2 linked regions of the Caballeronia sp. LZ062 genome follow. The protein of the gene in region 2 interacts with the protein of the main gene of each other region in a pairwise test. Links are inferred from orthologs where the notes say so. Each region holds a gene or a part of one and is shown on either strand. Other genes may lie near its edges. The genes, in order: dnaQ and dnaE.

Evidence for each region.
Region 1: the proteins of dnaE (region 2) and dnaQ interact in binary tests that used the Escherichia coli proteins (3 or more experiments, as listed by UniProt). The link is inferred for Caballeronia sp. LZ062 from one-to-one orthologs.

Annotation. Positions count from the first base shown.
Region 1 is NZ_JARTWB010000002.1:624,142-635,290, reverse strand. Bases 5,742-8,551 are described here. They hold dnaQ (DNA polymerase III subunit epsilon), read left to right. Parts: upstream 5,742-6,682; coding sequence 6,683-7,420; downstream 7,421-8,551. Other genes in these bases: P9239_RS08975 (hypothetical protein), read right to left, coding at 8,182-8,551; P9239_RS08980 (DUF2214 family protein), read right to left, coding at 7,657-8,130; rnhA (ribonuclease HI), read left to right, coding at 6,199-6,660; P9239_RS09000 (methyltransferase domain-containing protein), read left to right, coding at 5,742-6,199. Outside these bases: carA (glutamine-hydrolyzing carbamoyl-phosphate synthase small subunit), read right to left, coding at 1-853; P9239_RS09015 (MFS transporter), read right to left, coding at 1,377-2,609; P9239_RS09010 (transglycosylase SLT domain-containing protein), read right to left, coding at 2,726-4,381; gloB (hydroxyacylglutathione hydrolase), read right to left, coding at 4,530-5,378; more of P9239_RS09000, read left to right, coding at 5,396-5,741; more of P9239_RS08975, read right to left, coding at 8,552-8,979; P9239_RS08970 (glycosyltransferase family 4 protein), read right to left, coding at 9,235-10,296; P9239_RS08965 (ABC transporter ATP-binding protein), read left to right, coding at 11,106-11,149. UniProt on the Escherichia coli protein: DNA polymerase III is a complex, multichain enzyme responsible for most of the replicative synthesis in bacteria. The epsilon subunit contain the editing function and is a proofreading 3'-5' exonuclease.
Region 2 is NZ_JARTWB010000002.1:1,608,211-1,620,658, forward strand. What follows is about bases 4,511-8,619. They hold dnaE (DNA polymerase III subunit alpha), read right to left. Parts: upstream 8,227-8,619; coding sequence 4,711-8,226; downstream 4,511-4,710. Other genes in these bases: P9239_RS13605 (glycosyltransferase family 2 protein), read left to right, coding at 4,511-4,717; P9239_RS13615 (sulfurtransferase), read left to right, coding at 8,447-8,619. Outside these bases: P9239_RS13590 (glycosyltransferase family 4 protein), read right to left, coding at 1-915; waaC (lipopolysaccharide heptosyltransferase I), read right to left, coding at 912-1,880; lipid A export permease/ATP-binding protein MsbA, read right to left, coding at 1,954-3,672; more of P9239_RS13605, read left to right, coding at 3,950-4,510; more of P9239_RS13615, read left to right, coding at 8,620-9,310; tRNA glutamyl-Q(34) synthetase GluQRS, read left to right, coding at 9,321-10,193; P9239_RS13625 (DEAD/DEAH box helicase), read right to left, coding at 10,249-11,730; P9239_RS13630 (MliC family protein), read right to left, coding at 12,194-12,448. UniProt on the Escherichia coli protein: DNA polymerase III is a complex, multichain enzyme responsible for most of the replicative synthesis in bacteria. This DNA polymerase also exhibits 3' to 5' exonuclease activity. The alpha chain is the DNA polymerase catalytic subunit.

The sequences.
Region 1 (11,149 bases), 990 kb from region 2 along the record:
TCTTCGTGGTCTTCGCGCCGACAGCGAGCCCCATGATCTGATGCCCGAGGCAGATGCCGAACGTGGGAATGCCGCGCTCGATGAATTCGCGCGTGGCGGCGATCGCGTAATCGCACGGTTCCGGGTCGCCGGGACCGTTCGACAGGAAGATGCCGTCAGGATTGAGCGCCAGCGCGTCGGCGGCGGTCGCTTCAGCGGGAAGCACGGTCACGTGACAGCCGCGCTCGGCCAGCATGCGCAGAATGTTGTACTTGACGCCGTAATCGAACGCGACGACGCGGAATTTGGCCGCATCCTGCGTGCCGTAGCCGCTGCCGAGGCGCCACTCGCGCTGCGTCCATTCGTAACGCTCTTTGGTCGACACGACCTTCGCGAGGTCCATGCCGGCAAGGCCGGGGAACGAGCGCGCGAGCCGCAGGGCTTCGGCTTCGTCGTCGCTGCCGGCGAGGATGCAGCCGTTTTGCGCGCCCTTGTCGCGCAGAATGCGCGTGAGCTTGCGCGTGTCGATGCCCGCAATCGCAACGACGCCTTGCGCCTTCAGATAATCGGAAAGGGTCTGCTCGGAACGGAAGTTCGAAGCCAGCACCGGCAGGTCACGGATGATGAGGCCGGCGGCATGGACTCGATTGGCTTCGACGTCCTCGGCGTTGACGCCGACGTTGCCGATATGCGGATAAGTCAGGGTGACGATCTGACGGGCGTAGCTAGGATCGGTCAGGATCTCCTGATAGCCGGTGATCGCGGTGTTGAACACCACTTCTCCGATCGTCGAACCTGCGGCGCCGATCGATTGACCACGAAAGACCGTGCCGTCGGCAAGTGCGAGAAGTGCTGGGGAGAATGACGGCAACACGGGAAGCTCCTTGGGGAACACCCTGTTACCGACCTGTCTGTCCGAAATTCAGGCGTGGGGCCGCGGCACGAAGCGAGCGCGGGCATCCTTGCACGAGGGCGGCGGCTGACACGCGGGAAACCCGGGAATCGCGGCTCGGACGGGCTCGCTCACGGGAGCGAACAAGGTTTCGAAGCGGACGATTGCGGCGTGCAGCGCGCGCTGCCAGGTGCAGCGAACGACGGTGTATGGGAGGTAGGCGCTAGGGTGCGGGTTGATATGCTCAAACCTTCGAATTATAGCGTGAAATCAGACGTTTCGCCACATTTCGGAAGTCTCCGCTTGCCCCGCGCCGCAGTTTCTCGCGACACCGTACGATGCCGTCCGCCCAGGCGTGCGCAGCACGCGGCTCGGCAGCAAGTGCCAGACGGCGCCTGGGAACTGCCATGCGATGGGCGCGCCTCAGACCGTCACGTGCGCGGCGGCAGGCAGTGACCGCGCGAAAGTTGCCGCCGGTCTTCCGCCGCACCTTCTTGCTATCCGTCTACGATGCGGTCCGCTCGGTCTTATGGAGTACGCGGCTCGGCAACACGTACCAGACCGCACTCGCCAATTGCAACGCGATGAGCACGCTCCACACCGTCACATGCGCGGCTGCCGGATAGTGACCGCCTTCTGGCGTCCAACGCGAAAGAACCGCGCCCACGCCGACCTGGAACCCGAAGATCAGCAGGAAAATCACCAGCGTGAGCGTGGTCGTCGCCCGCCCGATCATGTGCGACGGAAAATACTCCGCCATCACCGCGTAGCTCAGAATGCCGGTGCCGCCGAACACGCCGTATGCAGCCAGCAGCGCGGCGGGCGGCAGCGGCACGCGCAGCACCATCAACATTTGCACCAGTACATACAGCGCCATGCCGACGCCGCAGAACGCGTAGACGGACACGCCGCGCCGCTCCATGCCGCGCGCCGCCGCGCCGAAGCCGACGCATCCGAGCATCATCGCGAAGCCGAGCACCGACACGAGCGCGGCGGCGTGCGCGGGCGTCAGGTTCATCACATCCAGCAGATACGGCCGGATCCAGAGCGATTGCATCGCGTAGAACACGCCCTGCGTGACGACCGAAAAAGACGCGATCTTCCAAAAGGCGCCGCTCTTCAGGATATGCCACGTGCCCTTGAACTGGCTGATGACATCGGCCTGATGATGCGTGTCGGCGTTGCGCGGCGCGAACAGCGCGATGACTGCCGCGACGACGAGCGTGAATACGCCGAGGCCGATCGACACCTGCCGCCATGTCGTCGTTTGCAGCAGCGACGCCAGCGGCGATCCGACGACCACGCCGCCGAGTCCTCCCACGGCCATCGTGAAGCCGTTGACGAGTGGCAGCCGCGCGACCGGAAAATGTTGCGCGGACGCCTTGAACGCTGCGCTGAGACAGACGGACACGCCCACGCCGATCAGCAAGCGCCCCACCATCAATCCGCCTAGCCCGTGCGACGCCCCGAACGTCCAGATGCCGGCTGCCGCGAAAACGAGCATGCCGGCGGTGACGCGGCGCGGCCCGTAGTGGTCGAGCAGCACGCCGACCGGGATCTGCGCAATCGCGAAGCCGATGAAATAGAGCGAGGTCAGCAAGCCGAGATCGGCGGCGGACAGACCGAGATCGTGCGTGATGAGCGGCGCAAAACCGAGGTTGACGCCGCGGAACACGTAGGAGACGAAGTATCCGGCGGCGAAGAGAAGAAACACCCGGAGACGAACGGAAGACGGCATGCGCTGGAATGTTGTTCGATTTCTTTTGGAACGCCAGTTTAACTGCGTCACCAAATGAAAACGCCGTCACCTTGGTGACGGCGTGGGATAAGCGGAACCCGCGAGCCGCCCTGCCCTTACTTCTTCTTCGCCTTCGAACTGGCCGAATGGGCAGCGGTGTGTTTTTCTGCCTTGGCCGCGGTGGCCGCGGGCTTGACCGACACGCCTGTCTTCGGCGAAACGGTCGCCGACACGCGCGTGAGCGTATGTCCCGGCGCCTTGCCATGCGGCGTTTTAGCGGTGACACGCGTGCCGATTTTGCTGACGCCGCCCGACGAACGGCTCGATGCCGCCACCGTCTCGATGCGCGCCGGACCCGGCTCGGCCGGCACGGGACGACCGTACGGAACATGCAGCACGACGACCTGACCGGGCATGAACATATCGCGATGCGTATGGTTCCACGCGCGCACCTGCGCGACCGACACGTTGTAACGGTCCGCCAGCGTCGCGATGGACTGCTTGCGGCGCACGCGAATGGCCATCTTGCGCGTGTCGGGCACGTCGCGCTCCACGGCCAGCATGGCGTTGGCGGCGACGTCGGCGCTGATGTCTTCGTCGTCATCGTCCGTGCGCGGCACGACGATGGTCGATCCCGGCTTCAGGCGCATGCCCGCCGGAATGCGGTTGACCGACATGAGCGTGTCCGCGTCGACGCCGATCTTTTCCGCGATGGCCGCGGGCCGCGCGCGTTCCGTCACCGTGTAGGTGGTCCACGACGACAACGCGCCCGTGTACGAACCGAGGTTGCGCTGGAACGTAGCGGCGTTGTCGAACGGCAGGAGGATCTGTGGGTTGGTCGCGCCGAGAATGACCGGCTTCGCGAACGACGGATTGAGCGACCGGAATTCCTCGACGCTCATGCCGGCGAGCTTCGCGGCCATGGTCACGTCGATATCGCGCGCGGTCGTGACCGTGACGAAATACGGGTGATTCGGAATGTCCGGCAGCGCGAGACCGTACTGCTGCGGATTCGACACGATGTTCTTGACGGCCTGCAACTTCGGCACGTAATTGCGCGTCTCGTTGGGCATGCGCAGGCTTTCGTAGTCGGTCGGCAAACCGGCCGCTTCATTGCGCGCGATTGCCCGCTGCACATTGCCCTCGCCCCAGTTGTACGCGGCGAGCGCCAGATGCCAGTCGCCGAACATGTCATGCAGACGCGAGAGATAGTCGAGCGCGGCGCTCGTCGACGCGAGCACGTCCCGGCGCTCGTCCTGCCACATGTTCTGCTTGAGGTTGTAGTCGCGGCCGGTGCCCGGTACGAACTGCCACATGCCGGCCGCCTTCGCCACCGAGAGCGCCTGCGGGTTGTACGCCGACTCGATGAACGGCAGAAGCGCCAGTTCCGTCGGCATATGACGCTGCTCCAGTTCCTCGACGATGTGATACAGGTACTTTTGCGAGCGCGTGGTCATGCGCTCGACGTAATCGGGGCGCTGCGAGTACCAGTTCACCTGCATGTCGACGAGATCGCTCTGCAGGTCCGGAATCTGGAAACCATTGCGAATGCGACTCCACAGATCCGCGGAACCCGCGAGCGAAGTGACAGGCGTCTTGTCGACGTTGATGGTTTCCTTGGCGGCTGCGGTGCGGCGAATCGTGTCGGCGACTTGTTGCTGCGAGGCGGCGGTGGAAGTAGCGGATGTTGGATCGGAGGCGGGCGCTGTCGGCCCCTGGCTGGCACACGCGGCCAGCGTCAGGACGGATAGCGCACTTAAAGTTAGTCGCATGAACGTCTCGGCTTCCAAAAGATATGCTTGGAAATTTGGAGCCGATAGTACGGAACCGAACTTAGGACGTCAATAAGAATGCGCGTAAAACCCCTGCAAAATCTTGCATCTATCGCCGTTCCTAAAGTATCGGATTAAGTTCCCGCTTTCAGCGGAAGTTGTCTTTCCAGCTGCGCAGCAGGCGAAACGCTTCCGTGCGGCCGTCGATGGCCTCGCCAAACTGGGAGACGAGCGCCGCGTAAATCGCCGGCTGATCGACGCGCAAGAAAGGATTTACCGCCTTTTCGTGCGCAATCGTCGTCGGCAGCGTCGGCTTGCCGGCGGCGCGCAGCGCTTGCGCTTCGCCGCTCCACCGCGAGAGCGCCGCGCTGTCCGGCTCGCAGGCCCGCGCGAAGCGAATGTTCGACAGCGTGTACTCATGCGCGCAGTGCACGAGCGTCTTGTCGGGAAGCGCGGCAAGCGCGTCCAGCGACCTGAGCATCTGCTGCGGCGTGCCTTCGAAGAGACGTCCGCAGCCGCTCGCGAACAGCGTGTCGCCGCAAAAGACATGCGGTGTGCCGCTGCCGTCGTCTTCCTGAAAATAGGCGATATGGCCAGCCGTGTGCCCGGGCACGTCCATGACGCTAAATTCGAGGGCGGGCTGGGCGATGCGCACCGCGTCCCCGCCCGCGAGCCGCTCGGTCAGATGCTCGATGCGCTCGCCAGCCGGGCCGTACACCGGAATGCCCTCGTCCGAACGGCTATCGAGCAATGCTTTCACACCGCCGACATGGTCGCGATGATGGTGCGTGAGTAAAATAGCGGTCAGCCGCCAGCCGCGTTCGGCGAGATACGCCTCGACGGGCGCGGCGTCGCCCGGGTCGATCACGACGGCATCGCGCGAATCCGACACGAGCCAGATGTAGTTGTCGTCGAAGGCCGGGACCGGCACGTACTCGAGTTCGCGCCTGGGCGCGCGTTTGGACGAATCTTCAGCAAACGAATCCATGGCGATCATCTACGCGGCATCCGAACATGTCTGACCGAGCGATTATAGACTGGCCCGCCTGGACGAACTCCGCGCCGGGACGCTACGTGCTTGATTGGGAGCAGGCGCAGCTCGACCGCGTGGTCTGCGACATCTTCGGCTATCACGCGCTTCAGCTCGGCATGCCGCAACTGGACGCGCTGCGCGAGAATCGCATGACCGGGCGCGCGCTGGTGCTGGACGCGGAAAGCGGCGCAAGCGCCCCGTTCACGCTGCCGCGCACGCCCGGCCGCCGCGCAAGCGCGCCGGCCGGCCGCAGCACCGTGTGGTGCGAATTTCTGGATCTGCCGTTCGAAGCGCAGAGCGTTGACCTGCTAGTGCTGCCGCATACGCTCGAATTTTCGCGCGATCCGCACCGGCTACTGCGCGAAGCCGAGCGCGTGCTCGTGCCCGAGGGACAATTGATCATTCTCGGCTTCAACTCGCTGAGTCTGTGGGGCGCGCGGCAGTCGCTCGGCAAGGTGGCAGGACGCCCGTTCGTGCCGGAAGCGCACGACATGATCGCGTTCACGCGCATCAAGGACTGGATCAAGCTGCTCGGCTTCGACCTTGAACGCGGGCGCTTCGGCTGTTATCGTCCGCCGCTGCTGACGGACAAGTGGCTGCAGCGTTACGAGTTCATGGAGCCCGCCGGCGACCGCTGGTGGCCCATCTTCGGCGCTGCCTACATGATCACGGCGGTGAAGCGCGTGCGCGGCATGCGGCTCATCGGTCCACGCAAGCTGAAGAAACCCGCGCTCGCGCCCGGACTCGCTCCGGTCGCGGCCCCGCACACTCGCAACGAGCATTGATGACTGACGAATCCGCATCGGCCAAAGTAATCGACATCTATACTGACGGCGCCTGCAAAGGCAATCCCGGTCCGGGCGGCTGGGGCGCGCTACTGCGTTTCGGCTCGCTCGAAAAGGAACTGTTCGGCGGCGAGGCCGCGACCACGAACAACCGCATGGAACTGATGGCCGTGATCGCCGCGCTAGAAGCGTTGAAGCGGCCGTGCCACGCCGTGATCCATACCGACTCGCAATACGTGCAGAAAGGCATCAGCGAGTGGATTCACGGCTGGAAGAAGAAGAACTGGATGACGGCCGCCAAGACACCCGTGAAGAACGCCGACTTATGGAAGCGCCTCGACGCGCTCGTCGCGCAGCATCAGATCGAATGGCGCTGGGTCAAAGGACACGCCGGGCATCCCGAAAACGAACGCGCCGATGCGCTCGCCAATCGCGGCGTGACATCGCTCGCCGAAAGCTGAACGCAGCACTGACACGAATCTCATGCGCCAACTGATACTGGACACTGAAACCACCGGCCTGAACGCTCGCACGGGCGACAGGATCATCGAAATCGGCTGCGTCGAGCTGATCAATCGGCGGCTGACGGGCAACAACCTGCACCTCTACGTCAATCCGGAACGTGACAGCGACCCCGGCGCGCTGGCGGTGCACGGCCTCACGACCGAATTCCTGAGCGACAAGCCGAAGTTCGCGGAAATCGCCGCGCAACTGCGCGACTTCATCGAGGGCGCGGAACTGATCATCCACAACGCGCCTTTCGATATCGGCTTTCTCGACATGGAATTCGCGCTGCTCGGTCTGCCGAAGGTGTCCGAGATATGCGCCGGCGTGATCGACTCGCTCGCGCACGCGAAGCAGATGTTCCCCGGCAAGCGCAATTCGCTCGATGCACTGTGCGACCGCTTCGGCATCAGCAACGCGCATCGCACGCTGCACGGCGCGCTGCTCGACTCGGAACTGCTCGCCGAGGTCTATCTGGCGATGACGCGCGGCCAGGAAAGCCTCGTTATCGACATGCTGGGCGACACGCAAGCGGAGGGCGCGACGACTGCGCCGCGCATCGCGCTGGACGACCTCGATCTGCCGGTGATCGTGGCGAGCGGCGAAGAACTCGCCGCGCACGAAGCGGTGCTGAACGACCTAGACAAGGCGCTCAAGGGCACGAGCGTCTGGCGCACGCAAGCGCCGCAGACCGAGCCGGATGCGGTCGCCGCATAATTTTTCGAAATTGCTTAAAGAATCGCTTTACGAGACGAGATAGTCCTGACATAATCTCAATCTCTTCGGGTGGTTAGCTCAGCGGTAGAGCACTGCCTTCACACGGCAGGGGTCACTGGTTCGATCCCAGTACTACCCACCAGAATTCTGGTGCTGGTAATGCCAAGACACCGAAGATCAAAAGGCCCAAGTCTAGCGACTTGGGCCTTTTTCATTTCCGCGCGAGCACCACGCAGTCAAGTCGCCCAGACGCCCCGCGCCATCCCGCTCGCTGCGATCACCATCACCATCACAAGCGCCGCTTCGAGGTCGCTCATCCACGCGAAGCGGCGCGCACGCGTGAGGTCGATCGCCCCGCCCTGCGCCAGCGCCGCGCGCCGGCGGATCAGCGCGAGCATCGGCGAGACTTCGATAAGCAGAATGACCACGAGCGCGGTCATCTTCAGGTGAAAGAGCGGCTCGTGCAGATAGTACGCCCCGCCCTTCTCGAAGCCGCCGAATGCGCGCATCAGGCCGGTTACGATCAGCACCGCAGCCGTAATGCCCCATACCGCGTCTGAGCGGAACACATCCCGTAGTCGCAGCGCGTTTGCTTGCACTGATTCCGCCGCATCCAGCCGGCGCAACGCGCGCGCACGCGCGAGCACCGAGGCGAGCGCGAAGCCGAAAGCGAGCAGATGAAGCGCGGCGAGCAACCAACGTGTGAGCATCCTTTCCTCCCACGATCGACAAGAAAGACGTACGGCTCTACGTGATGCGAGTCAGACCTGGCTCAACGTTGCGTCGAGCGCGCGCGCGGCGCTGCGGTCGCTTTCGCTGGAAAGCGGCGCGCGAAAGACGGTCGTGCGATTGTGGCCCGCCGCGGCGGGCGAATCCCACAGCAATTCGACCTTGGGGCGTCGCGATAACCAGCTTCGGCGCGCAATGCCGTTCGGTGCCACCGGTGCTGCGGCGAGCTGCGTCGATGCCGCCAGGACAGGCCATTTCACCGAGAGCTCGCGTGCGTCGTACTGGCCGAGCTTGCGGCTCTCGGCCCAGACCATCGCGGTGCGCGTGACCGGGTCCAGCGAAATCGCATAACGCCCGATGGCGAAGCGCCGCGCCGCGATGTTCGTGCGCCACAACGCGCGCGGCCGGCAAATCCACATGACGACCGCATACAGCGCGGGCGCGACCGCGAGCCAGCCGTTGCTTTCCGCCAACGCATGCACGAAGCGGCGCCAGCCCGACATCCACACGAATGCGCCGACCGAAAACACCGCGAAACCGAACGTGAGCAGCGCGAGCAGGCGCAGCGCCTGCCGAAGCCACTGCGGCAACGGATGCAGCGGACGCTCCAGGCGCGGCTTCGCGCCGGGCAACACGATCAGAAGGAAGATCAGGACGAGATTGACACACGCCCACGGCGAAGAGGTCATCGCGCGCAGCGAAGAGACGTAGCCCATCTGCGACATCGACAGCGCCCACCGGGCCGCCAGAATTACGCCGATGGCCCGCAGCGCGAACAGAGTGCCTGCGCCCGGTGCGGGGCTCGCGCTGGTTTGCTTGGTTCTCGCCAAAGGGTGCGCTCCTGTCCACGAATGAGGCTTGCCGCCGCTTGTCGGTGTGCGCGGACGGCAAATGCGCCTTGCGTTGCGCAAAGCTCGGACATTATAGGGAGATTACGGAGGCCGTCACCGGTTTCGCATCGCGTAGTTCGCGCGGCGTTCATATTGCGACGCGACTGTGCCATTACGACAACGCCCCGCGCACCTTTCGGCGCGCGGGGCGTTGTCAGGGCCGCATCGCTGCGGCCACAGAACAGCGGACGGCTATCAGGCGTTGGCTTCGCGCAAAACGGTGCGGCGCTTCTGGCGCAGCAGTTCTTCGTAGTTCTGCACGTAGCGCGCCGCCATCACCTTCGACGAGAAGCGCGTCTCGAACGTCTCGCGAACCTTCGCGCGCGACAGCGAGTCGAGGCGCTTCACGGCGGCGATCGCCGACAGTTCGTCTTCCACGACGAAGCCCGACACGCCGTTTTCGATCACTTCCGGCACCGAGCCGCGATTGAACGCGATTACCGGCGTGCCGCAGGCCATCGCCTCGATCATCACGAGGCCGAAGGGCTCCGGCCAGTCGATCGGGAACAGCAGCGCATGCGCGTTGCCGAGGAACTCGGTCTTCTCGGCCTCGCTGATTTCACCGATGTACTCGACGTGCGGCAGCGCGAAGAGCGGCTTGATCTCTTCTTCGTAGTAAGCGCGGTCGGCCTTGTCCAGCTTCGCGGCGATCTTGATCTTCATGCCCGCGGCCTGCGCGATGCGAATGGCGCGATCCACGCGCTTTTCCGGCGAGATGCGGCCGAGGAAGGCGAGATAGCCGGGCTTCACGTTCGGAATCGGCGTGAGCAGGTTTTCCGGCAGACCGTGGTACACCGTCGACAGCCAGTTGGCCTGCGGCAACGGCTGGCGCTGGTTGTCGGAAATCGACACCACGGGCACGTCGTTGAACGTGTTGAAGATCGGCTGCAGTTCCGGCAGGTCGAGACGGCCGTGCATCGTCGTCAGGAACGGCACCGGCTGGCGCGCGAACAGCGAGAACGGGTAATAGTCGATATGGAAGTGCAGCACGTCGAATTCGTCGGCGCGGCGGCGGACTTCTTCGAGCAGCAGCATGTGCGGCGCCATCGTGTCGCGGATGGTCGGGTCGAGACGCAGCGCTTGCGGCCAGAAGGCTTCGAGCTTCGCGGACGTTTGCGAATCACCGCTCGCGAAGAGCGTGACGTCGTGTCCGGCCTCGACAAGAGCCTCGGTCAGATAGGACACCACGCGTTCCGTGCCGCCGTAGAGCTTCGGCGGAACAGCCTCGTGGAGGGGCGCGATTTGAGCGATTCGCATGGTCGTGAAACTCCTAATAAAAGGTCAGGCAAGGTACGGCTGTCATGTTCGACGTCGGGAGCGAATCGCTCGGCTCGGGCGAAAGCGGGTCACGGCGCAGCGCGGCGGCGCAACGGCTGGTGCTCGAGTGAAAAAGCGTGGTCGCTGACCACTGGCTCCGGCGCGGCGATCGGACAAAGCAACTTCGGAGCCATATCTCAAAATCCGCCGCGCTCAGCAATAAACGCACTCGGCCTTCGGCGGTTGACGACTTCCTACAGAAAGCTGTCAAAAAAACTCGGTGAAAACCCGGAGCGAATTATGGAGCCTTTTACAGCACCGACCGGCAGTCATTTCAACTTATTTACCTTGTTACACCGGGGAAACATTTGGCAAACCCCTGTTTATTAAGGTTGTTCTACATTGGAGCACGTGCCGCCGCAGTGCACGGGAGGAAGCTCGCACTGTTTCATCCACGGAGATCGATCCGCGATGCTGGCGCAACCCGTGCTTGTATCGACGCTGCCGCGCAGACGCTTCCCGCCGCAGCGCCTCAAGCGCTGCGGGCAACGACAGCCGACGTTTCATCGCAAAATTGCGCGCGATATGCTTACAATGCGCGCCCAAGCCCGATGTGACGTGCCTTTGGTTCCAGGCAAGGCGCGAAGCGGTGTACGGACGGCAACATCCGCCGCGCATCATTTGCCTGAACGACGTGCGCACGCGCGGTTACTGGCTACAATTCAGCGATGGAGACGGCGCCGCGCCGCCTCGGTGTCGATGTCGATCGCGCCGGCCACGCCGACGCATCGGACAGACAGTGCATCCGCATGGCATCGCCCGAAGGCGCAGCACACGCTCAACCGCTTTACGA
Region 2 (12,448 bases):
CGCGTAACGCGTGACCATGACGGGCTTGCCCATCGCCATCATCTCGCGGCAGGCGAAGGACACCGTTTCGACCGCGTACGACAGCACGAAACCGATATCGAACGTGGCGATGTAGTGGGGCACATTTTCCACGAATCCGACCACATGCACACCGTCTTGCATGGAAAGCGCCTCGACCGCGCGCCGCTGCGCCTCGCTCGGCTCCGTGCCGACGACGACCACAATCACCTGTTCGTGATGCGCGTCCGGCAGCGCCGCTACGGCCGCGATCATGTCCATCGTCCCCTTGTACGAATCGAAGCCCGTGACGGTGCCGAGCACGAGGCGCCGGGAGGGGTCAGGACCAAGCATCGACAGGCGCATGGCCGCGGCGCTCGCGGCATCGCGCGGCGCATACTTCGCCATATCGATGCCGTTTTTCACGACCGTCAGCGGACAGTGGCCGTACACGGACTGCCGCACGAGTTGCGCCGTCGAGTCCGACACCGCGATCACTTCGTCGGTTGCACGCCGGGCGCGCAGACGCGTCAGCAGATCGCCCTTGATGGCGATCGAGTTGTGCTTGGTGAAGACGATGCGCGGCCGCGGACCCTTCCACCACAACATGACGAGCAGCAGCAAGCGGTGATCGGGCGAGCCATTGACGTGGATCACGTCGAACTTCTCGCGCTTGAGCAACGCGCGCATCGCACGCCAGGCCGCGTACATGCGCGGGACGTCCTTCAACTTCGCGGGAAAATCCATCGCGAGTGCCTTGACGCCCGGCACCGTGCAGGCATGGACAAAGAGACGGCTGCATGCGGGCGCCCCGATGAAAACCTGATGACGCGCAGACAGCCCGCGTGCGAGGCCGACGATATACGTGTCGTGACCGCCTCCGCGGCCAGCATGGAAGTTGACAAACAGAACCTTCAAATTTCTTGTCTCACAGAACTCATGGCTGAAAGCACCTGATCGACCGACGGCGGATTGCCGCTGTCGCCGACCGAGACGGAAACGCCCGGCACATTCACGCCGAAGTGCGGCCGGGACGTCGCACTGAAAATCATCACGGTCGGACGGCGCAGCTCGCTCGCGAGATGCACGAGCCCCGTGTCCGTGCCCACGACGAGCGCCGCCATCGCAATGTGCTGCGCGATCTCTTCGATGCTGAGCTTCGGCAGCACGCGCGCGCCCGGCACGCCCTCGGCGATCGCCTGAGCGTCGAGGCGTTCCGCATCGGAGCCCCACGGCAGGAGCGGCGTCACACCTCGCTCGACGAGGGCCTTCGCCACCGCGACCCAGTTCTGCACCGGCCACTTCTTCTCCGGCTTCGACGTGGCGTGAAAGAGCAGCGCGAACGGCATGTCGCTCGTGACCGCGAGCGGCTTCGCCGGCTTCGGAATGGCGAAGACGCTGGGCGGCGCGGCCTCGATGGAATAGCCGAGCGTGTCCGCGAGCGTCTGGCGCATGCCCTGCCACGCGTTCGCATCGTGGCGCGGCGCGAAGCGATGCGTGTACGCGAACGCGGCGCCGCGCTCGCCGAGATTTACGTTCGCATAGCCGAAGCGCCGCCGGGACCGCGCGAGGAAAGAAATGATCGCGCTTTTGTAGACGCCGTGCAGGTCGAAAATCGCGTCATAGCGTTCGCGACGCAAGTCGAGAATCGACGACCAGATGGCCTTCAGATCGCCCACGTTGCGCGCCTTCTTGAAGCGGCGCAACGGCGCACACAACACGCGCGCGACGCCCGGATTCCAGCGCGGGATATCGGCGAAATTCTCGTCCACCGCCCAATCCACCTTCACGCCCGGAAACGCACGATGCAAGTCCCCGACGACGGCTTGCGCCTGGATCACGTCGCCCAACGAACTGACCTTCACTATCAGAACCCGCTTCATTCTGCGATCGCTTGCATGTTGTGGAACCGCTCGTTCGACTCAGGGCGGGTTTCAAGGATGACCGCGCGAGCGATCACGCGGCCTGCTGCTGATACTGGATGCGATGAAGATGCGCGTAGAGACCGTTGTGGCGCAGCAATTCCGCGTGGCTGCCCTGCTCCGCGATCTTGCCCGCTTCCAGCACGAGAATACGGTCGGCGCGCTCGATGGTCGAAAGCCGGTGCGCGATGACGAGCGTGGTGCGCCCCTTCATCAGCGTTTCCAGGGCCGACTGCACGTGCCGCTCGGATTCCGAATCGAGCGCGGACGTGGCTTCGTCGAGAATCAGGATCGGCGCGTTCTTGTAGATGGCGCGCGCGATGGCAAGACGCTGACGCTGGCCACCTGACAGACGCATACCGTTGCCGCCGATCAAGGTATCGATGCCGTCGGGCATGGACGCGACGACATCCGCCAGATTGGCGGCGGCCAGCGCGGCGAGCACGCGGTCGCGGTCGGGCACCGTGCCGTATGCGACGTTTGCAGCGATGCTGTCGTTGAAGAGAACCACGTCCTGACTGACCATCGCCATTTGCGAACGCAAATCGGCCAATGCGTATTCAGTGAGCGGCACGCCGTCGACGAGCACCTCGCCCTCGGCCGGATCGAAGAAACGCGGCAACAGATTGACGAGCGTGGTCTTGCCGCTGCCCGACGGCCCCGCGAGCGCGACCATTTCGCCGGGCGCGACCTTGAAGGACACGTGATCCAGCGTGGCGCGCTCCTGCGTGCCGTAGTTGAACGACACGTTGCGGAACTCGATGCTGCCTTGCGCGCGATCGAGCCGCCGCCCGCCGCCCACTGGCTCTGGCGGCTCGTCGATGAGGCCGAAGATCAGTTCCGCCGCCGTCATGCCCCGCTGCAGCGGTTGATTGACGTCGATCAGATGCTTGAGCGGCGAGATCACGAGCAGCATTGACGTGACGAATGCGACGAAGCCGCCGACGGTGGTCTGGTCGCTCGCCGACTGCAGCACGGCAATGGTGATCACGATGGCGAGCGCGATGGATGCCAAAAACTGCGTGAGCGGTTGGGCAAGACCGCCGGACACCTGCATGCGCATGGCGTAACCGCGCAGGCGGCTGCTCATTTCGGTGAAACGGCTCATTTCGTACGGCTCGCCGTTATGCACCTTGACGACTTTGTAGCCGCCCACCGTCTCCTCGACGATATACGAGAGGTCGTTCGTGAGCATCTGATGCTCGCGGTTCAGACGCCGCAAGCGCCGGTTGATCTTCGAGACCAGCCAGCCGATGCCCGGCAGAATGAGCGCGACGATCAGCGTGAGGCGCCAGTTGAGAATGAAGAGATAGCCGAGCAGAAACACGACCGTGAGCGAATCGCGCACGAGCGTGACGACGACGCTCGACAGCACCTGAAGGATCTGGTTGACCTCGAACACGATGGCGTTGATCACCGTGCTGGCGGTCTCGCGCTGAAAGAAGCCGGCGCTCGTGTGGATCATCCGATCGAACATCTGCAGCCGCAGTTGCAGCAGGATCTTGTTCGACACGTAGGAGAGCAGATACCCCGATGCGTATTGCGCGACGCCGCGCACAAGCGCAAGCCCGATCACCGCGACGGGCACGACCCACTTCGCTTTCTCGCTGCCTCGCGTGCCGAAGCCGTGGTCGAGCAGCGGCTTGAGCAGCATCGGAATGCCCGCTTCGCTGGCCGCGACGAAACCCATCGCCACGAGTCCGAGAAGCGCGATACCCATGAGCGGCCGAAGGTACGGCCATAGCCGCTTCATGACGGCTGCGGGCGAGGTGGTATTGCCCTCGCCGATGGTCTTTCTCAGTGTCTGCTTCTCGCTCGAATTCTCGCTCAAATCGTCCTCTGCGTTGCGATGCCCCGGCAGCCGTATTCGCCAGCCAGGAAAAAGGCCGCGCCGACGCAAAACCGCCGGACGCCACAACAATCCGCCATTGTAGACCGCCCGGCTTGTCCGATTCAGATGGCGCGCTTGCGGCCGGTCGATGGCTCTACAATACGCGCCACAAGCAACCCAGCCGCTACGGCCCGACGATATGACACACGAGAGCCTCGGCATCGCCATCATCACGCACAACGCAGCGGCGCGGCTCGCGCAATGTCTCGCATCCGTGTCGTTCGCCGACGATATCGTCGTGATCGACGGCGGCAGCACCGACGCAACCGCCGACATCGCGCGACAGCACGGGGCGCGCGTGATCAGCGCGCCGGACTGGCCCGGCTTCGGGCCGCAGAAGAACCGCGCGCTCGACGCGCTTTCGACTGACTGGGTGCTCTCTATCGACGCCGACGAAGTCGTGACGCCCGAGCTCGGCACAGCAATCCGGCGCGTGATCGCCCAACCGGCTGCCGATGTGTACGCGGTAGACCGACTCTCGAGCTTCTGCGGCGACTGGATCACGCACAGCGGCTGGTACCCCGACTGGATTCCCCGGCTCTTCAGGCGCGGCACCGCGCGCTTCTCCGACGATCTCGTGCACGAACGGCTCGTCGTGCCGCCGGGTGCGGCCGTGGCGCGGCTCGAAGGCAAATTGCTGCACTACTCTTACGAAGACTTCGAGACCGTCTTGCGCAAGCTCGACGCCTACTCGACGGCCGGCGCGCGGCAACGCCACGCCGCCGGCAAGCGCGCCAGCCTCGGCATGGCCGTGACGCGCGGCGCGTGGGCTTTCGTCAGGACCTACATTCTGCGGCGCGGGTTTCTCGACGGGCGATCAGGCTTCATGATCGCCGTCTTTAATGCCCAAACGGTGTACTACCGCTTCGTCAAACTGGCGTATCTGAGCCGGCGCCCGCCTCAATAAACAATCTCGATTTCACTTCCCGCGAACTCCCCGCGCAGCGCGCTGATGAGATCGTCGGTGGGCTTGACACGCCACGCGTCGCCCAGACGCACTTCGCCTTCCGCGTGCTCGCTGCGATAAACGATGCTCACGTTCAGCCCGTTCGGGATCGGCGCGGCGCTCTGACGCTGACGGCCGTTCTCCCTGACCGGCATCGGCGGCGGCGCGGCCTGTTCGCGTGCTGCATGCGCTTCCAGCACGCGGCGCAGCCGCAAGGCGTCGGCGTTGCCGTTCATCTCCACCTTCACCGACTGCGCGTAACGGCTGCGCGCGCGTTCGAGGTCCATCGCGGTATCGACGGTAAAGCGGATGCCGCCCGTGAACGCGTCGTTGCGCGCCTGGCCCTGCACGACGAGCAGTTCGTCTTCCTTGAAAAGCGCCTTGTTCGCTTCGAACTGCTCGTTGAAGACGGTCACTTCGCACTGGCCGGTGCCGTCGTCGAGATTGACGATCAGCATCTTGCCGCGTTGCGTCATCTGCGTGCGCATCGACGAAATCACGCCTGCGACCAGCTTGTCGCGTCCTTCCTTCAGCTCGCCGATCTTCTGGCGCACGAAGCGGCGCACTTCGCCCTTGTAGGCGTCGAAAAGATGACCGGACAGATAGAAGCCGAGCGCCGTCTTCTCTTCTTGAAGCCGCTTTTTGTCCGACCACGCGGGCTCGTCGACGAGTTCATGCTTCTGCAGCGGCGTGTCGCCCACGTCGAAGAGGCCCGCCTGCATGGCGTTGGCGGCGGCCTGTTCGGCGGCTTCCATCGCGAGCGGCACGGAAGCCAGCAGTTGCGCGCGATTGGCATGAAGCGCGTCGAACGCGCCCGCGCGAATCAGCGCCTCCACCGTGCGCCGGTTCACGACGCGCCGGTCGATGCGTTCGCAGAAATCGAACAGATCGGTGAACGCGCCGTCTTCGCGCGCCCGCAGAATCTCCTCGATTGCGTTCTGCCCGCTGCCCTTCACCGCGCCGAGGCCATAACGAATGATCTTCGAACGCTTCCCGTCCGCGTCAGCGACCGGCTCGAAGCGATACGCCGACTGGTTGATGTCCGGCGGCAGCACGGTCATGCCGTTCGCGATGCAGTCCTCGAAGAGAATCTTCACCTTGTCGGTGTCGTCCATGGCAAGCGACATGTTGGCCGCCATGAATTCCGCCGGATGATGCGCCTTGAGCCACGCCGTGTAATACGCGAGCAGCGCATACGCCGCCGCGTGCGACTTGTTGAAACCGTAGCCCGCGAACTTCTCCATCAAGTCGAAGATCTCGTCGGACTTCTCGCGCGTGAGACCGTTCTTGGCCGCGCCTTCCGCGAAAATCTCGCGGTGCTTGGCCATTTCCTCGGGCTTCTTCTTGCCCATCGCGCGACGCAGCAAGTCCGCGCCGCCGAGCGAGTAGCCGCCGATGATCTGCGCCATCTGCATCACCTGCTCCTGATAGACCATGATGCCGTAGGTCTCTTTCAGAACAGGTTCGACGCGCGGGTCCGGATACTCGACGATCTCGCGCCCGTGCTTGCGCGCGCAGAAGCTCGGAATCAGGTCCATCGGGCCCGGACGATACAGCGCGACGAGCGCGATGATGTCCTCGAAGCGGTCCGGCCGCGCGTCCTTCAGCATGCCCTGCATGCCGCGGCTTTCCAGCTGGAACACGGCGACGGTGTTCGCCTTCTTGAGAATGGTGAACGAAGCCGGATCGTCCAGCGGAACCTGCGCGAGGCTCCAGTCCTTCTTCGACGGATCGAGGCGGCGAATATAGCGCTCCGCCCAATCCAGAATCGTGAGCGTGGTCAGGCCCAGAAAGTCGAACTTCACGAGGCCGACGGCTTCCACGTCGTCCTTGTCGTACTGGCTGACGACGCCGCCGTCCTCGCCCTGCGTATAAAGCGGGCAGAAATCCGTGAGCTTGCCGGGCGCGATCAGCACGCCGCCCGCGTGCATGCCCACATTTCGCGTGAGGCCCTCGACGCGCTGCGCCAGTTCCAGCAACTGATGCACTTCGTCTTCGGTGTCGAAACGCTCCTGAAGCGCCGGCTCTTCCTTCATCGCGTCCGCGATGGTCACGTGCTTGCCCGGCTTGAACGGAATCAGCTTCGCGATGCCGTCCGTGAACATGTAGCCGAGATCGAGCACGCGGCCGATGTCGCGCACCGCCGCCTTCGCCGCCATCGTGCCGAAGGTCGCGATCTGCGAGACGGCGTCCGCGCCGTACTTGCCCTTCACGTACTGAATGACGCGGTCGCGCCCTTCCTGGCAGAAGTCGATATCGAAGTCCGGCATCGACACGCGTTCCGGGTTCAGGAAGCGTTCGAACAGCAGGTTATAGCGCAGCGGGTCGAGATCCGTGATGCCGAGCGCATACGCGACGAGCGATCCCGCGCCCGAGCCGCGCCCCGGGCCGACCGGCACGCCATTGTTCTTCGCCCACATGATGAAGTCGGCGACGATCAGGAAGTAGCCCGGAAAGCCCATCTTGATGATGGTCCCGCACTCGAAGTCGAGCCGCTTGTAATACGTCTCGCGCTGTGCGTCGCGTTCCGACTCGTCGGGGAAAAGCTGCGCGAGCCGCACTTCGAGGCCTTCCTTCGACAACTGCACGAGGTAGTCGTCGAGCGACATGCCGTCGGGCGTCGGGAACAGCGGGAGCTTCGGCTTGCCCAATTCGAGCGTGAGATTGCAGCGTTTGGCGATCTCCACCGTGTTCGCGAGCGCCGACGGAATGTCCGCGAAGAGCGCGCACATTTCGTCCTGCGTGCGGAAATACTGCTCGGTCGTGAACCGCTTCTGGCGGCGCGGATTGGCGAGAATGTCGCCCTCTGAAATACACACGCGCGCTTCGTGCGCGGTGTAGTCGTCCGGGGTCATGAACTGCAGCGGGTGCGTGGCGACCACCGGCAGGCCCAACTTGGCGGCGAGCGCCACGGCTTCCTGAATGTACGCCTGCTCGCCCGGCTGGCCGGCGCGCTGCAGTTCGATGTAGAACGCGTTCGGGAAAAGTTTCGCCCAACGCTCGGCGTGACGCTCCGCGCTCGCGGTATTGCCCGCCGCGAATGCCATGCCGATGTCGCCGGTCTGCGCGCCCGATAGCGCGAGTAGACCTTCTGCAAGGCCCTCTTCCAGCCATTCGACCATCACTTCCGCCCGGCCGCGATACTGGTTCGTGAGCCACGCGCGGCTCAACAGTTCGCAGAGATTCAGGTAGCCGGTCTTGTCGCGCACGAGCAGCAACAGGCGCGAGGGCTTGTCGCGGTCGGCCGCGTTCGTGATCCAGACGTCGCACCCGGCGATGGGCTTAACGCCCCTGCCGCGCGCTTCCTTGTAGAAGCGCACGAGGCCGAACGCATTGGCAAGATCGGTCAGCGCAAGCGCGCCTTGGCCGTCTTCGGCTGCCGATTTGACGACGTCGTCCAGCCGCACGATGCCGTCGGCAATCGAGAATTCGGAGTGGACGCGGAGATGAACGAAGCGGGGATCTGACATGCCGATATTGTACATGCGGTCAGTCGCGACATTGCCCGCGAGCGCCGCGTTGGCCGAACGGATAAGGGGCTCACGGCTCCCGAAATTGAGCACGCGCAAGAGTTTGCGGGACGACGCGCGGACCGGGCCGGGCGCGCCCGCCGTTTGCGGGATAATAGCGGTTTGCGCGGCGCAACCGTGCCGCGCTGATCCCGTTTTTACGCGTTTTACCGTATCGATCATGAGCATATTGAACCTTTCCGCCTACAAATTCGTCACCATCGAGGACGGCGCCGCGTGGCGGCCGCTCGTCACCGAACGCTGCAAGGCGCTCGGCCTCAAGGGCACGATCCTGCTGGCGCCGGAGGGCATCAATCTGTTCATCGCGGGGCCGGTTCCCGAAGTGCGCGAATTCATCGACTACATTCGCACCGATGCGCTCTTCGGCGGACGTTTCGCCGACCTGCAGTTCAAGGAGAGCTTCTCCGAGACGCAGCCGTTTCGCCGCATGCTGGTCCGGCTCAAGCGCGAAATCATCACGATGAAAAAGCCCGCGATCAAGCCGGAACTCGGCCGTGCGCCGTCCGTGGATGCGCCCACGCTCAAAACCTGGCTCGACCGCGGTCACGACGACGCCGGCCGGCCCGTCGTGATGCTCGACACGCGTAACGCGTTCGAAGTGGATGTCGGCACGTTCGAGAACGCGCTCGACTATCGCATCGCCAAGTTCAGCGAGTTTCCCGAAGTGATCGCGCAGAACCGCGCGGACCTGGAAGGTAAGACGGTGGTGTCGTTCTGCACCGGCGGTATTCGCTGCGAAAAAGCAGCGATCCACATGAAGGAAGTGGGCATCGACCACGTTTATCAGCTCGAAGGCGGCATTCTGAAATACTTCGAGCAAGTCGGCGGCGCGCATTACAACGGCGACTGCTTCGTGTTCGATTACCGGACCGCGCTCGATCCGAATCTCCAGCCGACGGCCACCGCGCAGTGCTTCGGCTGCCGCGCGGTCGTGAGCGTCGAGGACCAGAAGTCGCCCTACTACAAGCCGGGCGAGACGTGCCCCGCGTGTCACCCGGACGCAAAAGTCGGCCAGGCGGCCTAAGCCTCGTCACATGCGCTATCGCGGCCGCTTCGCGCCTTCGCCGACGGGCCCGCTGCACGCCGGATCGCTCGTCAGCGCGCTCGCGAGTTTTCTCGATGCCCGCGCGCACGGCGGAACGTGGATCGTGCGAATCGAAGACGTCGACGCGCCGCGCACGGTGCCCGGCGCCGCCGACGACATTCTCGCGACGCTCGCGCATCTCGGCATGACGTCCGACGAGCCGCCCGTCTGGCAAAGCCAGCGCGACGACGCCTACACTCACGCCTTCGAGCAGTTGCAAGCCGGCGGCCTAGTCTATCCATGCGGTTGCACGCGGCGCGAAATCGCCGACTCGCTCGTGCATGCGCACGCGCGTCACGCGACGCTCGCGTATCCCGGAACGTGCCGCAACGGCCTCAACGGCCGCGCCGCGCGTGCATGGCGGCTGCGCGTGCCGGACGGCGACGCGGCGCGCATTACATTCGTTGATCGCTGGCAAGGGGCGCAGTCGCAAGATCTCGCCGCAGAAGTGGGCGATTTCGCGCTCAAGCGCGCGGACGGCTTGTGGGCGTATCAACTCGCGGTCGTCGTCGATGACGCCGACGCGGGCATCACTCACATCGTGCGCGGCGCGGACCTGCTCGATTCCACCGCCCGGCAAATCTATCTCCAGCAGTGCCTCGGTGTGCCGACGCCCGCTTATCTGCACGTGCCGGTCGTCACCAACGAAACCGGCGAGAAGCTGAGCAAGCAGACCGGCGCAACGCCGCTGGATACGACCGCTCCGCTCGGCGCGCTCATAGAGGCGGCGCGGCATCTCGGCATCGATGCGTCGGCCGCGCGCTCGCTCGATGCGTTCTATGCACGAGCCATCGCTGACTGGGCGCAGCGATTCGCGTCCTGAAACGAAAAACGGCAGCCGCGAGAGGCTGCCGTTTCTGTTCGACGCTCGTGAACGCTCAGGACGTCTTACGCGGCATACCCAAACCGCCGAGAAGCGCCGCCAGCGGCTGCTTCGACGCAGTCTTCCGCTCGGGCTCGACCGTCTCTTCTTGCCGCTTCATCGCCGCGGGCGACGGTTCGTACGGCTTCAGGAAGAACTCGTCCACCGGCTGCTGACGGCCACGCGGCCGATCGTACGAACCGGACGTGCGACGGCGCGCGCCCGCTTCCTCTCGCGCGCCATGCCGATGTTCCGAACGTTCGCCGCGCGCCGGCCGCTCGTCACGGCGCGATGCGTCGCGGCGCACGGGCGTCGCGACTTGCAGCGTCTCGACATCGAGCGGGCGTTTGATGAGCTTTTCGATATCAGCTAGCTGCTTGCGCTCGTTCGGGCTGCACAGCGAAAGCGCGTCTCCGGAAGCGCCCGCGCGACCCGTCCGGCCGATGCGGTGCACATAATCTTCCGCGTTGAACGGCAGGTCGAAGTTGATGACCGCCGGCAGTTCGGCGATGTCGAGACCGCGCGCCGCGACATCCGTGGCCACGAGCGCCTCGATTTCGCCGCGCTTGAACGCGTCGAGTGCCTGCATGCGCTCGCTCTGCGAACGGTCGCCGTGAATCGCGGTCGCCACGATGCCGTCGCGCTCCAGCACGCGCGCGAGCCGGCTCGCGCCGATCTTGCTGTTGCAGAACACGATCACTTGCTTGAGCCCGCGCTCCCGAATGATCTGCGCGACCGCGCCCGACTTGTCGCTCTCGTGCACTTCGTAGACGATCTGGCGCACGTTCGTCGCCGTCGAGTTGCTGCGCGCCACTTCGATGGTTTGCGGGTTGCGCAGGTACGTCGCCGCCAGTTTCTTGATTTCCGGCGAAAACGTGGCCGAGAAAAGCAGCGTCTGGCGTTCCTTCGGCAACAGATTCAGGATGCGTTGCAGGTCCGGCAGGAAGCCCATGTCCAGCATGCGGTCGGCTTCGTCGAGCACCAGCATCTGCACTTGGCCAAGGTTGAGCGTCTTCTGCTGCACGTGGTCGAGCAGGCGGCCCGGCGTCGCGATCAGGATTTCGACGCCGCGGCGCAACGCCTCCGACTGCGGGTTCATGTCGACGCCGCCGAAAACGACCGTGCTGCGCAGCGGCGTGTGCTTCGAGTAGGTCTGGACGTTCGCGGCGACCTGGTCGGCGAGTTCGCGCGTCGGCGTCAGCATGAGCGCGCGCACCGGATGGCGTGCAGGCGATGCGCTCGTGTTGGCGTTCGGCAGCAGACGCTGGATGATCGGCAGCGAGAAACTCGCCGTCTTGCCCGTGCCGGTTTGCGCCGCGCCCATGACGTCGCGGCCCGACAGCACGACGGGAATGGCTTTCGCCTGAATGGGCGTAGGCGTCGTGTAGCCCGACTCGCGCACCGCCTTGAGGATCTCGGGGGACAAGCCGAACTGGTCGAAGGTCGGTGCGGCCGTGGCTTCTTCGTTGGACGTGTTCGGTGCGACGGAATCAGACATGGTGACTATCTTGGCTTTCGCTAAAAAACCGCTCGATGCGGCGCGCGTGAACGATCGTGAACGATTTCGCCGATCACGCGTGTGTGTTTCGGTGACGCGGAATGACCCGCGACGCACTTGCAAGAGGTTGCGCGCTATTCGTGCGCATGATGCGTGCCTTGGCGCGCGGCTCGCAACGCAGCCGGCCATCGGGCGTGGGCGGCTGACGCCTGCGTCCCGCCGCCTTCCAGCCGAACGCGACTCATACCTGGATGGAACACAGCTTCAATGACGCTTCAACGACACGGCGCGCAAAGAAGTTCGCCGGCAGCGGCGCTGCGCGGCCGCCCTGGCGCAAGCGAAGCGCCGTCGCGGCGGCGGCACTTTCGCTGCGGGAAAGCCGCACATTGTAGCACCGCATGCCAAAGGGCCCGGACGCAAGTCTCTACGTCCACGCAGCCGCGTCCGCCGTCCCGCTTCCGCCCTACTTCTCGCGCGCCTGGCAGTCCGCGAGCAGCGGCGGTGAATCTTTCGCGGCCATCTCGTCGTAGAGGTTGGCTTGCTTGCCCTTGGTCCACCAGACGTACTGATCGGCGGCGTATTTTGCGCCCGACCCAGCGATCACGTTGACGAAGAGCAGCTTGCGCCCGTCGACAGTCAGCGCCGCGAAGCTCTGCCGGTTGCGCGTGTTCGTGTACTGGACCGTGATGCTCTTGCCGTCGCGGCAGTCGTAGCGCGT